Regions from separate parts of the Streptacidiphilus sp. EB129 genome, predicted to be linked through region 2. Evidence: riboswitches for the same ligand, from Rfam matches in the RefSeq annotation. Region 2 holds a riboswitch; the other holds the start of a gene.
The links. Region 2 has a riboswitch for S-adenosylmethionine ahead of ABH925_RS27645 (putative leader peptide). Riboswitches for the same ligand answer to the same signal wherever they lie in the genome.
Positions count from the first base shown of each region.

Region 1: another riboswitch for S-adenosylmethionine. It lies ahead of ABH925_RS24310 (aminotransferase class V-fold PLP-dependent enzyme); the one in region 2 lies ahead of ABH925_RS27645 (putative leader peptide).

Region 1 covers NZ_JBGCCS010000021.1:78,126-85,704, reverse strand. Annotated here, with positions in the region: gene ABH925_RS24330 (NYN domain-containing protein) at 1-1,116, opposite strand, end outside; gene ABH925_RS24325 (hypothetical protein) at 1,288-1,560, opposite strand; gene ABH925_RS24320 (rhomboid family intramembrane serine protease) at 1,722-2,510, shown strand; gene ABH925_RS24315 (Lrp/AsnC family transcriptional regulator) at 2,507-2,788, shown strand; gene ABH925_RS24310 (aminotransferase class V-fold PLP-dependent enzyme) at 2,826-4,193, opposite strand; SAM riboswitch class IV at 4,271-4,390, opposite strand; gene trpD (anthranilate phosphoribosyltransferase) at 4,539-5,624, opposite strand; gene ABH925_RS24300 (hypothetical protein) at 5,703-6,116, opposite strand; gene ABH925_RS24295 (heme-copper oxidase subunit III) at 6,450-7,070, shown strand; gene ABH925_RS24290 (c-type cytochrome) at 7,176-7,579, shown strand, end outside.
Region 2 covers NZ_JBGCCS010000028.1:11,325-18,903, forward strand. Annotated here, with positions in the region: gene ABH925_RS27625 (oxygenase MpaB family protein) at 1-382, shown strand, start outside; gene ABH925_RS27630 (ABC transporter substrate-binding protein) at 1,115-2,143, opposite strand; gene ABH925_RS27635 (amino acid ABC transporter ATP-binding protein) at 2,200-3,018, opposite strand; gene ABH925_RS27640 (amino acid ABC transporter permease) at 3,015-4,043, opposite strand; SAM riboswitch class IV at 4,366-4,474, opposite strand; SAM riboswitch class IV at 4,648-4,760, shown strand; gene ABH925_RS27645 (putative leader peptide) at 4,800-4,922, shown strand; gene ABH925_RS27650 (LLM class flavin-dependent oxidoreductase) at 5,093-6,316, shown strand; gene ABH925_RS27655 (NtaA/DmoA family FMN-dependent monooxygenase) at 6,338-7,579, shown strand, end outside.

The DNA.
Region 1 (7,579 bases), on a different contig from region 2:
GGTGACCTCGGCCCTGCTGTGCGCGGCCAGCATGGAGAGGCCGTTCAGCAGCCGGGCCCGCTGCTTCTCCAGCGGCAGGGTGGGATAGCCGCTCTTGGTGACGTTGTAGCCGTCCACCACCAGATGGGTCTGCGGCAGCGCCAGCAACTGGTCCAGCAGCGCCGGGTCGTCGGCGTCCAGCGCCCGGCGGGCGACGTCGTGCGGCGACGCCGTGGCCGGGGCCACCGCCTCCACCGAATCGGCCGGACGGCCGGACAGCGGCGGCAGGCCCAGCTCGCGCTGCAGCCCCTGGGCACCCTGCAGCACCACGTCCAGCAGCAGCCGCAGCCGGATGTCCTCGGCGCTGCGCCCCTCGCGGGAGGCCCGCTTCGCCGCCTCCAGCGCGGACTCCGCCTCGGCCACCCGGTGCTTGAGCCGGCGCACCTCGCTGTCCACGGCGCCGCGTTCGGTCGCCCCGGACGCGCGCAGCGCCTCCAGCTCGGCCGCGACCTTGCGGGTCGCCGCCTCGGCACGCTTGGTGTCCGCCTCCAGGCTGCGCAGTTTGCGGCGCAGCGAGTCGCGGTCCCTGCGGACCTCGTCCAGCTCGACCCGGGAACGGTCCGACTCGGCCCGGCTGGCGTCGCGCAGCGCGGAGAGCTCCGCCTGCAGCTTCTCCACCAGCCGTGCGGCCTCGGCGGCGGCGCCCTCGGACTCGGCCCGCTCCACCTCCTCGCCGGCGTCGCCGACGAGCTTGCTCCACCCGGCCGGACGCAGCAGGTACGCCACGGCGGCGATGTCCTGCGGGTCGGCGGCGGCCGGGACCACCCCCGACTCCAGCGCGCTGACCAGGTCGGGCTGGCCCTGACGTACCCGCTCGGCTATCCGCGAGCGGAAGGCCGGCTCGGTCTCCAGTGCCGCGGCGATCGCGGTCGCCCCACGCTTGGCCCGCTGCACCGGCGTGAACTTCGCGTACGGCCGTAGCCGCGAGGGCAGTTCCGCCAACGGCACGGCGCTGAGCGCGTCCGCGGCGATGCCGACCACCCGCCGCCGCACGCCCTCCGGCAACGGCCGGTCCAGCTGCTCCACGGCAGCCTCCGACTCGGCGGGTGCGGGCGCGTCGGGCGTGGACGTGGGCAGCTGAGGACCGGCCGCGTCGAGGGGACCCGTCGGCCCCTCGGCGGTATCCGCCCTGTTCTGGTCCACCACGTCCACTGCTCCGATCCGGTCCTGCGGGACTCCGCCCACAGCACCATTCTCGCCCGCCTCACCCCCCCGCTCGTCACCGCGCCACTCCTGGAGCCCGTGCCGTCAACCCTCGGTGCGTGCCGCCTGGGCCGCCGCCTCCGCCTCCGCGCCGGGCCGGTCCACCAGCTCGACCTGGTCCACCGCGTTGCACCAGCGGCAGCGGACCGACTCGACCGCCTCGCTGAGGACCTCACGTTCCTCCACCCGTGGCTCCCCCGCCAGATCCAGGTGGACGAACTCCACCACACGGGAGGAACGGGTCACGTCGAATCGCGTCAGGTTGCCGCACAGCGTGCAGCGCCACCGGGTCCCCTCGGTGGGCAGGGGGACGGTCATGGGTGGTCCTCTCGGTTCGGCGCGACTCCTCCGGAGCAGCGCGTTCTCGTCGAAACGCCTACGCGGGAAACCCTAGGGCCTCGGCCGGGTCCGCTCACACCGTCCCCCGGCTGTCCCAGCCCAGCAGTGTCAGATATGTCCATCCAAGGAATGCTGGGTACATGGAGATCCCGGTACGCGAAGAACGCCCCAGTCCGTACCTCCCTCTGATGACCTGGACGCTGATCGCGGTGTGCGTCCTGGTGTTCCTGGTCGGCCCGGTCTCCGGACTCGACCCCCTCTACGGCAGCGGCAACGCCCGGGCCTGTGCGGAACTGACGTACTACCAGCACTGGGCCGTCATCCCCAGTGAGCTGCTGGACAACCACCCGCTGCGGCAGGCCGCCGCCCACGGCTGCCCGGTCCCCCGCCCGTTCCCGAAGGTCCCGGCGCTGTCGGTGCTCACCGCGATGTTCGTGCACGGCGGTTGGCTGCACCTGCTGGGCAACATGCTGTTCCTGTACGTCTTCGGCGCCATGGTCGAGGAGCGGACGGGCCGGCTGCCGTTCCTGCTCAGCTACATCGCCCTGGGCTACCTCGCCACCTACGGCTACGCGCTGGTGCAGTCGCACGGCGACGGTGCCACGCAGACCCTGGTGGGCGCGTCCGGGGCCATCGCCGGGCTGCTCGGCGCGTATCTGCGGCTGTACCCGAAGGCCAGGGTGACCAGCCTGATCCCGCTGCTGCTGTTCCTGCCGCTGCGGTTCCCGGCCTGGCTGGCGCTGGGGATGTGGTTCGCGATCCAGTGGATGTCGGTGGACGCGGTCTCGGCGGCGGTGCCGGGGGTGGCCTACGTGGCCCATCTCATCGGGTTCGTCGGCGGCTTCCTCTTCGCCTGGCTGCTCTACTGCCGACGGCGCGGATACGCTGACCGCAGTATCCCCGCCGCGCTCCCAGGAGACCCCCCGTGATCACCGCGATCGTGCTCATCAAGACCAGTGTCGACCAGATCCCCGAGATCGCCGAGACGATCGCGGCCATCGACGGCGTCACCGAGGTCTACTCCGTGACCGGCACCTACGACCTGGTCGCCCTGGTCCGGGTGCGTGCCCACGACGACCTGGCCGACGTGATCCCCGGCCAGGTCAACAAGGTTCCCGGAGTCCAGCAGACGGAGACCCACGTGGCCTTCCGCAGCTACTCCAAGCACGACCTCGACGCCGCCTTCGCCCTCGGCCTCGACGAGTAGCCCCACGAGGAGGCCGCGCCGCAGCAGGCCGGAGCGGTCAGCGCCGGGTGTCCGGGACGCAGCGGCCGCCCTCGGTTCGGTACGCCCACCGCGCGCCGTCGCTGACCAGCTCCCGGACCGCCGCGACAAAGCGGTCCACGTGCTCGTCCGGCGTGCCGGCGCCGAAGCTGACCCGGATCGCGTTCAGGCTCTGCTCCCCCGGCAGCGACGCCTCCGGCGCCCCGCACTCGGACGGCGCGGCCTCCTCCCCGCCCAGCAGCGTGCGCACCAGCGGGTGCGCGCAGAACAGTCCGTCGCGCACGCCGATGCCGTACTCGGCCGACAGCGCCGCGGAGAAGTGCGAGCTGTTCCAGCCCTGCACCACGAAGGAGATCACGCCCACCCGGGGGTGCTCCTCGCCGAACAGCGTCAGCACCCGCACCTCGGGGACCTCGGCGAGCCCGGCCCGGAGCCGGGCGATCAGCTGCTGCTCGCGCGCCACCAGCCGGTCGAAGCCCGCCTCGGTCAGCGCGCGACAGGCCGAGGCGACGGCGTAGGCGCCGATCACGTTCGGCGATCCGGCCTCGTGCCGGGACGGGCCCCGGTGCCACTCCACGGCGACCGAACCGTCCGCCTCCCTGGCGACGGTACGGCTGGCGCCGCCGCCGGCCAGGTAGGGCTCGGCCGCGTCCAGCCAGTCGGCGCGCCCGGCCAGCACGCCCGCACCGAACGGGGCGTAGAGCTTGTGCCCGGAGAAGGCGACCCAGTCGACGTCGAGTTCGCGCACCGAGACCGGGTGGTGCGGGGCCAGCTGCGCGGCGTCCAGGACGATCCGCGCGCCGTGCCGGTGGGCCACCTCGGCCAGCTCGCGGACCGGCCAGATCTCCCCGGTGACGTTGGACGCTCCGGTCACGCACACCAGCTTGGTCCGCGCCGCACTCCCCGCCAGCGCCTCGTCCAGCGCGGCCACGGCCTGCCCGGGCGAGCGCGGGGCGCGCAGGTAGCCGACGGTCAGGCCCGGCTTGCGCCAGGGCAGCAGCGAGGCGTGGTGCTCGGTCTCGAAGGCGAAGACCTCGGTGCCGGCCGGCAGCGCGCCGGCCAGCAGGTTCAGCGAGTCGGTGGTGGCCCGGGTGAAGACCAGCTGGTCGTCCTCGCGCAGGTCGAGGAAGTCGGCGACGGTCGCCCGGCTCTGCTCGAACAGGTCGGTGGACAGCTGCGACAGGTAGCCGGCGCCGCGGTGCACGCTGCCGTAGTACGGCGCGTAGGCGGCGACGTCGTCCCAGACCCGCTGCAGCGCCGGGGCGCTGGCGGCGTAGTCCAGCGCGGCGTAGCCGACCTTCTCGCCGCCGACCAGGGGAACCTCGACGTCACGGCCGAGCACGGCGAGCGGCTCACAGACAGACAGAGCGTTCGGGTAGGCAGACACAACCCCTCCAGGACATCCAGTGGATCCCTGGGAGTGCACCGGTGGCGCTGCCACTGCGGTGCTGCTCTCTACGGGGGGATCCGCGCTTGCCGTGCGACGGGTTCGCCGCAGGGCCTGGTCGTCACCCGGAAGCACCCCGCCACGGAAGGAGGGTTGCCGGACAGCAAGCCGGGGCCTGAACGCTGTCACTCGTGACCTGGTGAGAACTATGCCAGAGGTCCAGCCCGTGGGCGAGCACAGGTCCGCCATGCGAGACGCCGGAGCACGGGACAGCAGAGCACAGGACGCCGGAGCACGGGACGTCGCGGTACCGCGACGTCCCGTGGACCTGACGGCGTGATCCGCCTACCGGTGTGTGGCCTCGGCCCAGCGGGCCAGCGTCGCCTCGGCCGCGCCGGAGTCGATGGACTCCGCGGTGCGCTTCATCGCCGCAGCGATCTGCTCCACCAGCGGCTCGTCCGTCTGGTCCAGGGCGACCAGCGCCGACGCCGAGTTGAGCAGCACCGCGTCCCGGACCGGGCCGGTCTCGCCGGCGAACACCCGTCGGGCCACCGCCGCGTTGTAGCTGGAGTCCGCCCCGCGCAGGGCCTCGATGCCGACGCAGGTGATGCCGACCTCGCGCGGGTCGAAGCTGCTCTGGCGCACCTGGCCGTCCCGGACCTGCCAGACCGTGGAGGTGCCGGTGATGGTGAGCTCGTCCAGCCCGTCGTCGCCCCGGAAGACCAGGGCGGACGCGCCGCGCCGGGCCAGCACGCCGGCGATCAGCCCGGCCATCCGGCGGTCGAAGCAGCCCACCGCGTTGGCGCCGACCCGGGCCGGGTTGGTCAGCGGGCCGAGCAGGTTGAAGAAGGTCGGGATGCCCAGATCGCTCCGCGCCGGGCCGGCGTGCCGCATCGCCGGGTGGAACACCGGGGCCGGGCAGTAGGAGATGCCCGCCTCGACGGCCACCTCGGCGACCCGCTGCGGGGTCAGCTTCAGGTTGACGCCGAGCTTCTCCAGCACGTCGGTGGCCCCGCTCGCGGAGGAGGCGGCCCGGTTGCCGTGCTTGACCACCAGCGCCCCGGCGCCGGCCGCGACCACGGCCGACATGGTGGAGATGTTGACGGTCTTGGCCCGGTCGCCGCCGGTGCCGACGATGTCCACGGCCCGTTCCGGCACCTCGATCACCGTGGCGTGCGCGTACATCGACTGGACCAGGCCGGTGATCTCCTCGACCGTCTCGCCCTTGGCCCGCATCGCCACCATGAAGGCGGCCACCTGGGCGGTGCTCGCCTCCCCGGTCATGATCCGGTCCATCGCCCAGGCGGTGTCCGCCGCCGTCAGGTCGGTACCCGAGATCAGCGCCGTGAGGACGTCCGGCCAGGACCGCGCCTGCACGGGGTCGCCGCCACCGTTCGCAGGGTTCACGTCTTTGATCGACGCTGCAGCCATGGCCGTAGCCTCTCCGTGGAGTATTCACTGAAGGAGAGGCCAGCCTAGCGACCGGGGGCGCCGCCCATGGGCAAGATCTCAGCCCACGAGATGCTGCTTTCCGGTGCGCAGCAGCGCCGTGGCGGTCTCGGCCAGCGCGGCGGGGTCGACCGGGGCGGCGATGGCGGCGTCGGCGCGGCTCCAGGCGGCGAGCCAGGAGTCCTGCGGGCGGCCGATCAGCACCAGCACCGGGGGGCAGCCGTAGATCTCGTCCTTGAGCTGGCGGCACAGGCCCATCCCGCCGACCGGGGTCGCCTCGCCGTCGAGGACCAGCAGGTCCAGCCGCTTGGCGCCCTTGGCATGAGCGTCGAGGGCCTTGATCACGGCCGGGGCGGTCGCGCACTCCAGGTACTGGAGCTCGGCCAGGTCCTCGGCGGGCCGGCGCCCGAGCGCCAGCCGGACCTGCTCGCGCGTGTTCCGGTCGTCGCTGTAGACAAGTACGTTGAGTGCCATCGTCCGCTATCCCCCTGGGGTGTGATCGGGACCACTTTCGGCGTCTGCGCGGATGCTACTCCGGCCGGAGATCCCAGGACAGCACGCAGTACGGGCCGTCTCGGGGTCCCGGGGCGGCGTGCGACGCCCCCCGGCAGCCGTCCGGCGGTTCCAGATTCACCATTTCGGGCGACCCCACGGCCCGTCGCGCACCGTCCCCCGGGGCACCGGACCCCGCCGTTCGGACTACCTGCCTGGTCGTCAGGCCACCGGCGGGCGGCCGGAGGGTACGTCACAAGCCGGACACACCGAGGAACACCCCCCGGAGTGAAGACGGAATAAGCGACCGACATAATGTCGGTCGTGGCGACAGCAACTGCAGTAGAAACCGGGCACGCACACGGATCGGTCAGCCGGCCGAACCTCACCAGCGTCGGAACCATCGTCTGGCTGGCTTCCGAGCTGATGTTCTTCGCGGCCCTCTTCGCGATGTACTTCACACTCCGTTCGGTTACCGGAACGGCGTACTGGCACGCGCACAACGATGCGCTCAACGTCCCTTTCTCGTCCGTGAACACCACGATCCTGGTGCTCTCTTCCTTCACCTGCCAGATGGGTGTCTTCGCCGCAGAGCGCGGCGACGTGAAGAAGCTCCGGACCTGGTTCATGATCACCTTTGTCATGGGTGCGATGTTCATCGGCGGTCAGATCTACGAGTACACCTCGCTGGTCAAGGACGCAGGCCTCTCCCTCTCCTCGTCCCCGTACGGGTCGGTCTTCTACCTGACCACCGGCTTCCACGGGATGCATGTGACGGGTGGTCTGATCGCCTTCCTCCTGGTCCTCGGCCGTACGTACGCCGCCAAGCGGTTCACGCACGAGCAGGCCACCGCGGCGATCGTGGTGTCGTACTACTGGCACTTCGTCGACGTGGTCTGGATCGGCCTCTTCGCGACCATCTATCTGATCAAGTAGGCAGGGTCGGACCGTCCTCTCGGCGCACCGCCGGGCGGTCCCGCAGGCCGACCTGACGGTCAACCAGACTCCCGACGCTCCAGATCCTCACACCGGGGTTAATCCGTGAAAAAGCTCTCCGCACGACGGCGCCACCCGCTGGCAGCGCTCGTCGTCCTACTCTTTGCGCTGGCGATCACCGGAGGGCTGTACGCGGCGTTCGCGCCGACGGGCAGTGCACAGGCCGATGCCGGCCAGTCGTCCCTCGCGATCGAGCAGGGCAAGAAGCTGTACGCCGTCGGCTGCTCCAGCTGCCACGGTCTGTCCGGTGAAGGCACCAAGGACGGCCCGTCCCTGGTCGGCGTCGGCAGTGCCGCCGTGGACTTCCAGGTCGGTACCGGCCGGATGCCGGCGCAGCAGCCCGGCGCCCAGGTCCCGTCCAAGAAGGTCATCTACACCCAGGACCAGATCGACCAGCTCGCGGCGTACGTGGCGACCCTCGGTGCCGGCCCGGCCATCCCGACGGCCGA
Region 2 (7,579 bases):
GCCCGAAGGCATCGCCCTGACCGGCTCCCTGCTGGACTTCTACCACCAGATCACCCCACCGGGAGCCCACGGCGCGATCCCGGCGCTGGCACGCGCCATGGTCGGCCCCCGCACCGCCGACTGGATGCAGGTACCACCCAGCCGCTGGGACAAGACCCTGGCCAAGGCCGCCCGGTGGGAGGAACGCGCCAACCGGGCCGAGGACCACCACGCCCTCGCCCGCACCGTCCTCGACCACGTCGGACAGATCATGCTGAACCGCGAGGTCCGCCGCGTCACCCACGGCCAGAGCACCGAGTTCGACATCCCCCAGGACCTCGACACCACCACCGACATTCCCACCCCTCGCGACAACACCAGCAGGACCGCACCAACACCCTGACCACCCCCGAAACCGCCAGAAACCCGCCAGCAGGCACCAGCCGATCGGGTCACCGCCGTGAAGCCGCTGCACCACCACGGGCTGCCACTCCGCCATGCGCAGGTCCAGGTCCACCGCGCCGATGCGCAGCGGCCGGCACCGGCCCGCCCGATGACACTCCTCGAAGATGCGGTTGCGCTTGCGGTCGTCGATCGACCAGCCCATCAGGCGCGTGGAGTGCAAGTCCAACACCGTTGCCAGACAATCGTGTTTCCGAGCAGGACAGGAGTAGTCTCGAATGTGCCGGGAGAACTTACCGGAATGCCGATCACGAGGAGGTACATATGCAGCTCAGTAGAAGCAGGAGCCCTGATTCTGCGACTCGTGATCACGCAATTCAGCCCAGCCTTACGGTTGGGAGCTAGCGGGGCCACGTAGGGGCCGGGCGCAGAGTGCAAATCCTGTTGCTCAGACGAGAGTTTATGCAGGGCGCAGGCCGTTTCCGCAGAGATGCGGGGGCGGCCTTTTTGTCGATCCATCAAGTAGGCAGCCGTAGTGAGTGCGCCTGCCGGCAATGTCGTCCGGGACAGGTCAGGCAACTTGACGGTACTCGCGGATCCACTCCACCCGGCCGAGCCCCGGTGGTCACCCCGCGTGCCCCTTGCCGCCCGGGACGCGCACCAGCTGCCACCCGTCCGGCGGAACGGGGACTCCGCTGACGGCGGTGACGACTCTCCAGGATCCTACGCACCGTCAGGAGTTGGTGAGTGGCAGACCGGGCGGGTTGACCTGCGAGGTGCTGACCGCCTCGTTGGACAGGTTCCAGGAGGCCAGCCACTTCGCGTACTGCCCGTTCTCGATCAGGTAGTTGACCGCGTCCGCGATCGGCTTGACCAGCCCGCTGTCCTTCTTCGTGGTCGCGGCGATCAGCCCCTGAAGCGTTGCGCCCGCCCCGGAGTAGGTGCCCGCGTTGCGGGTCGGGTTGGGGGTCCTGGCGTCCTGGGTGATCTGGTAGGCGATGCCGGGGTTGGGGCCGAAGTAGGCGTCGATCTTCCCGCCGGTCAGCGCCAGGTGGGTGCTGTTGTTGTCGGGGAAGTACTTGATGGTGAGCTGTTTGCCCGCCGCCTTCAGCTTGGTCTGCCACTCCAGGAGGATCTTCTCCTGGTTGGTCCCGGAGCTGACCGCGACGGTCCTGCCTGCCAGGTTCGTGTAGTCGCCGTCGAAGTTCCAGGTGCTGCTCTTCAGCACCTCGAAGGCCAGGTTGTCCTGGCGGTAGGAGGCGAAGTCGTACTTCTTCTTGCGCTCCTCGGTGTCGGTGATGTTGGCGAAGCCGACATCGGTCCTGCCGCTGTCGATGCCGACGAAGAGGTTCTCCCACGTCGAGTTCTGCACGACGGGCTTGAGCCCGAGGACGGCCGCGACCAGACGGCCGAAGTCGGGCTCGGATCCGGTGAGGGTCTGCTGGTCGCTGCCCACGTAGGCCAGCGGCGGGAAGCCGGCAGGCAGCGCCCCCACCCCGATGACCAGTTGTCCGCTCTTCGCGACCGACGCGGGCAGCTCGGCGTGCAGCGCGGCGACCTCGGAGACCTTGATGTCGGTCTGCGTGCCGGCACCGTTGGACAGCGCGGCCACGGTGACGGCACCGGATGCGGCGTTGTCGGCGGAAGTGGCGGCGGTGCTGGTAGAGGTGGCGCCTCCGCAGGCGGCGAGGCCCACGGTCAGCGTGGCGGCGGCGGTGCCTGCGGACAGGCTGAGGAGGACTCTGTTGCGGATGCTGGGCATGGCTTTTCCTTGCTCGTTCGACGGTTCGACGGTGCCCGGGTGTCGGGCCCTGCGGGTCAGAGCACCTTGCTCAGGAACTCTCTGGTGCGCGGGTGTTGCGGGTGGTCCAGCACCTGGTCGGGCGGGCCCTGTTCGAGGATCCGGCCGCCGTCCATGAAGACGACCTGGTCCGCGACCTCGCGGGCGAAGCCGATCTCGTGGGTGACGACGACGAGGGTGGTGCCGCTGGTCGCGAGGTCCTTGATGACGGCCAGCACCTCCCCGACGAGTTCCGGGTCGAGCGCGGAGGTCGGCTCGTCGAAGAGGATGACACCCGGGCCCAGTGCCAGGGCGCGGGCGATCGCCACCCGCTGCTGCTGTCCGCCGGACAACTGTCGCGGATAGGCGCCGGTCTTCTCGGCCAGCCCCACCCGGCCGAGCAGGGTGCGCGCCACCTGCTGCGCCTCCGGCTTGCGCAGCAGGCCGGTGGCCACGGGAGCGGCGGCCACGTTGTCCAGCACGGTCAGGTGCGGGAAGAGGTTGAAGTTCTGGAAGACGAAACCGATCCGGCTGCGCTGAACCAGGATCTGGCGTTCGCTCAGTTCCTTCAGCCGCCCACGGTGTCGGCGGACACCGATCAGTTCGCCGTTGAGACTGACCTGGCCGATCTCGGGCTTCTCCAGGTGGTTGATCACGCGGAGCAGCGTGGACTTGCCGGAGCCGGACGGACCGACGACGACCGTGACTTCACCCGCGGGCACCGTCAGGTCGATCCCGTCGAGGACCCGGTGGGCTCCGTACCACTTGTGCACGTCGCGGACCTCGACCGCGGCCGGCCGGACGTCTGTCCGCGTGGGAGTCGCCGGCTCCGACAGGGCCGTCTTCACAGTGCTCATAGCGCCGTCTCCCTCTGGACACGCGCCCGCAGGGCGGACAGGCCGCTGCGCAACCGCTGCAGCGGGGTCGGTGGAAGGGTCCGCAGCGCGCCGCGTGAGTAGTGGCGCTCCACGTAGAACTGGACGACGGAGATCACGCTGGTGAGGATCACGTACCAGACGGTGGCGACCAGCAGCAGCGGCACGATGTCGCCGGGATAGGTGCTGCCCATGCTCTGGACGGATCCGAACAGGTCCAGCAGTGAGACGTAGAAGACCAGTGAGGTGCTCTTCACCAGGCCGATCAGCTGGTTGACGTAGGAGGGAACGATGGCCCGCAGCGCCTGCGGGAAGACGATCCGGGCGAACTGGTAGTGCCTGGGCAGTCCGAGGGCGGCGGACGCCTCGTGCTGGCCCTGGTCGACGGAGAGGATGCCGGCCCGGACCACCTCGGCGGCGTAGGCGGCCTCGTTGAGACTCAGTCCCACGACCGCGACCACGATGTCGGTGGCCAGCTTCGACTCGTCGACGTGCAGGAACGCGGGCCCGAACGGCACACCGACACTCACCGTGCGGTACAGCGCGCTGAAGTTGTAGAGGAAGAGCAGGACCACGATCAGTGGCACCGACCGGAACAGCCAGATGTAGATCCAACTGGTCACGCGTAGCACGGGGCTGCGGGAGAGCCGGGCGAGCGCCAGCAGCACGCCGCCCACCAGCCCGAGCACGGCGCTGTAGGCCGTCACTTCCAGGGTGACGACCAGGCCGTGGGTGATCACCGGGCGCACGAACCAGTACTGGAAGCGGTCCCACTGGTAGAAGGGATTGGTGGCCAGTCCGTGCGTGATCTGGGCGACCAGGACCAGGGCGAGTGCGCTGGTGATCCAGCGCCCCGGGCGTCGGAGCGGGATCACCCGCTGTGCCGACAGCGGACGGTCGGCCCGCCCGGGGTCAACCGGCACAGCGGTGAGGGGCTGCGGGGACGGCTCCGCCCTGGGCGGATCCGTGGTACCTGACGGCACGGCAGGAACGAGAGACTCATTCATACATGGACTCCGGCGAAGGTGCACTGCGTTCGCGCCAAGGGGGTTGTCGCACAGTGCGGTGAACACACCCGGGGCGTGTCGGAGCACGCCGCGTCGCGGGTGGAAGGGGGAGGTGGCACGCCGCAGGAGGCGTGCGTACTGCAGGAAGCTGTCAGCCCTGACAGCGACAGCGGGCGCTGCCGGAGGCCCTACACAGGGCGCTGCTGACACGGAGAAGGTCGATGTGGCGGCTCAGGTACGCGGCCGCACGACCGTGGCGCCGCCATGCGGCCATCCCCGGACCTGCGTACATCGCCGTCACCATCGCCATTCCGCCCACCGGGCCTCGCGCTTACCGATCGTCATTCGGTCCGGTCGTCACCTGGAGCACCCCACCGCGTCGGAGGGTTGCCGGTCAGCAAGCCAGGGCTTCGTCGCTGACGCTCATGACCGTTCTGATCCACGAACGTAGGTGCGCTCCGCAAGGAGTGTCAACACCCGACCAGGAGTTGAGACCAGGTGGCAGGCGCGCCGCAGGCCTTCAGGCTGGGAACGCCTTCGGCATGACCGGCGTTCGACCGTACAGGATTGTGGTCGACACCGGTGCCGGGTTACGGTGCAGCCAGGTCATGAGTGTCAGCGACAAGCCCTGGCTTGCTGACCGGCAACCCTCCCACGCGGTGGGGTGCTCCAGGTGACGACCCGGCGGAGCCGAAAACGGTGCCGCAAGCGCGAGTTCGAACCGATGCGAGCCGATCGGGACAGGAGGTGACGACAGTGCGGGGAGCCCCTCAGCGGTCCGCGGTCGTCACTGTCAAGGCCCAGTGCCGGGTCGCCACCAGGTCGTCGCGGCGCCACATCGATCTGCAGCGCGTCACCACCGCGCTGTGTCCGGCGTAACGACGCACGCCCTCGCGCGGCGCGCCTCCACGCCGCTCGCAGCCGTCTGACCCGCGCAGCCGCACCCGCTCGTCCTGCCCAGCCCGCCTTCGGCGTCGGCTGCCGCGTTCGAGGCGCCGCGTCCCGCGCCCTTTCAGCAGTGAAGCACTCCGCACAGGAAGCGGTCCCCCATGCCTGAACCTCACTCAGCCCTGCACCTGTCCGTCGCCCTCGACGGATCCGGCTGGCATCCAGCGGCCTGGCGCGAGCACGACGCCCGGCCCGAGGCCCTGTTCACCGCCCGGTACTGGGCCGACCTGGTCGCCGAGGCCGAGCGCGGCCTGTTGGACCTGGTCACCGTCGAGGACTCGCTGAGCCTGCAGTCCGCCCATCCCACCGAACCAGACGAGCGGACCGACCAGGTGCGGGGCCGACTGGACGCGGTGCTGATCGCCGCCCGCATCGCGCCGCTGACCCGGAACATCGGGCTGATCCCGACCGCGGTCGTCACGCACACCGAGCCGTTCCACCTCTCCAAGGCGATCGCCACCCTCGACTTCGTGAGCAACGGCCGCGCCGGGATCCGCGTGAAGGTGTCCGGACGCGCTGACGAGACCGCACACTTCGGGCGGCGCCCGCTGCCGCAACTGCGGCTCGGGGAGCTCGACTCACCGGCAGGACGGGAACTGCTTCGGGATCTCCTCGCCGAGGCCGAGGACTACGTCGAGGTCCTGCGCCGGCTGTGGGACAGCTGGGAGGACGACGCCGAGATCCGCGACATCGCCACCGGCCGGTTCATCGACCGCGGCAAGCTGCACTACATCGACTTCGAGGGCAGCAGGTTCAGCGTGCGTGGGCCGTCCATCACGCCGCGACCGCCGCAGGGCCGGCCCGTCGTCGCCGCGCTGGCACACCGGGGCGAGCCCTACCGCCTGGTCGGCCGCTCGGCCGACCTCGGCTTCGTCACCCCGCGCGACACCGGGGAAGCCCGCTCGATCGTCGCCGAGATCCGCGACGCACAGGCGGCAGCAGGCCGCACCGAGGAGACCGTGCACATCTTCGGCGACCTGGTGGTCTTCCTCGACGGCGACCCCGGCGCCGCCGCCGACCGCAGGGCCCGCCTGGACCAGCGCGCCGGCGGCCCGTACACCAGCGACGCCCACGTCTTCACCGGGACGCCCGCGGAACTCGCCGACCTGCTCCAGGAGTGGCAGCAGGCCGGGCTCGCCGGCTTCCGGCTGCGGCCCGGCACCATCCCCCACGACCTGGAGCAGATCACCCGCCGCCTGGTGCCCGAACTCCAGCGCCGCAGCGTCTTCCGCACCGCCTATGAGGCGACCACCCTGCGCGGACTGCTCGGCCTGCCGCGTCCCGCCAACCGCTACGCCACCAGCGCCGCCGGCGCCCTCGCCTGAGCCGGAAGGACCGCACCAGCCGTGAGCAAACCCGTCAAGCAGATCCACCTCGCCGCGCACTTCCCCGGCGTCAACAACACCACCGTCTGGAGCGACCCGGCCGCCGGCAGCCAGATCGATTTCAGCTCCTTCGTCCACCTCGCCCGGACGGCGGAACGCGCCAAGTTCGACTTCCTGTTCCTCGCCGAGGGGCTCCGGCTGCGCGAGCAGAACGGGGAGATCTACGACCTGGATGTCGTGGGCCGGCCCGACACCTTCACCGTCCTGGCCGCGCTCGCCGCCGTCACCGACAGGCTCGGCCTGGCCGGCACCATCAACTCCACGTTCAACGAACCCTACGAAGTAGCCCGGCAGTTCGCCTCCCTGGACCACCTGTCGGCCGGACGTGCGGCCTGGAACGTGGTCACCTCCTGGGACGAGTTCACCGGCGAGAACTTCCGACGCGGCGGGTTCCTGGCACAGGAGGACCGCTACGAGCGCGCCAGGCAGTTCCTGACGGCGACCTGGGAGCTGTTCGACTCCTGGCGGGGCGACGAGATCGTGGCGGACAAGGAGTCCGGGGTTTTCCTCAGTACGCCGACGCCCGGCCGGTTCGACCACCACGTCAGCCAGTTCGACATCGCCGGACAGTTCAACGTGCCGCGCAGCCCGCAGGGCCGCCCGGTGATCTTCCAGGCGGGCGACTCCGAGGAGGGCCGCGAGTTCGCCGCCTCGGCCGCCGACGCCATCTTCACCCGGCACGGCACCCTGGAGGCGGGCCGGGCCTTCTACGCCGACGTCAAGCGACGGCTGTCCCGCTACGGCCGCTCCCAGGACGAGCTGAAGATCCTGCCCGGGGTCACCTTCGTCCTGGCCGACACCGCCGCCGAGGCCCAGGAGAAGGCGGACCTGATCCGCCACCAGCAGGTCAGCGGCCAGACCGCGATCAAGCTCCTGGAACAGCTGTGGAACCGCGACCTCAGCCGCTACGACCCCGACGGGCCGCTCCCGGACCTGGACCCGCTCGTCGGCGAGAACACCGTCGCCCGGGGCCGGGCCTCCGTACGGATGCACCGCGACCCACTGGCGATCGCCGCGCAGTGGCGCGCGCTGGCCGAAGCCAAGAACCTCTCGATCCGCGAGCTGATCATCGAGGTGACCGGGCGTCAGTCGTTCATCGGCACGCCGGCCCAGGTCGCCGACGCGCTCAACGAGTTCGTGCAGACCGACGCGAGCGACGGGTTCATCCTCGCGCCGCATCTGACCCCGGGCGGCCTGGACGAG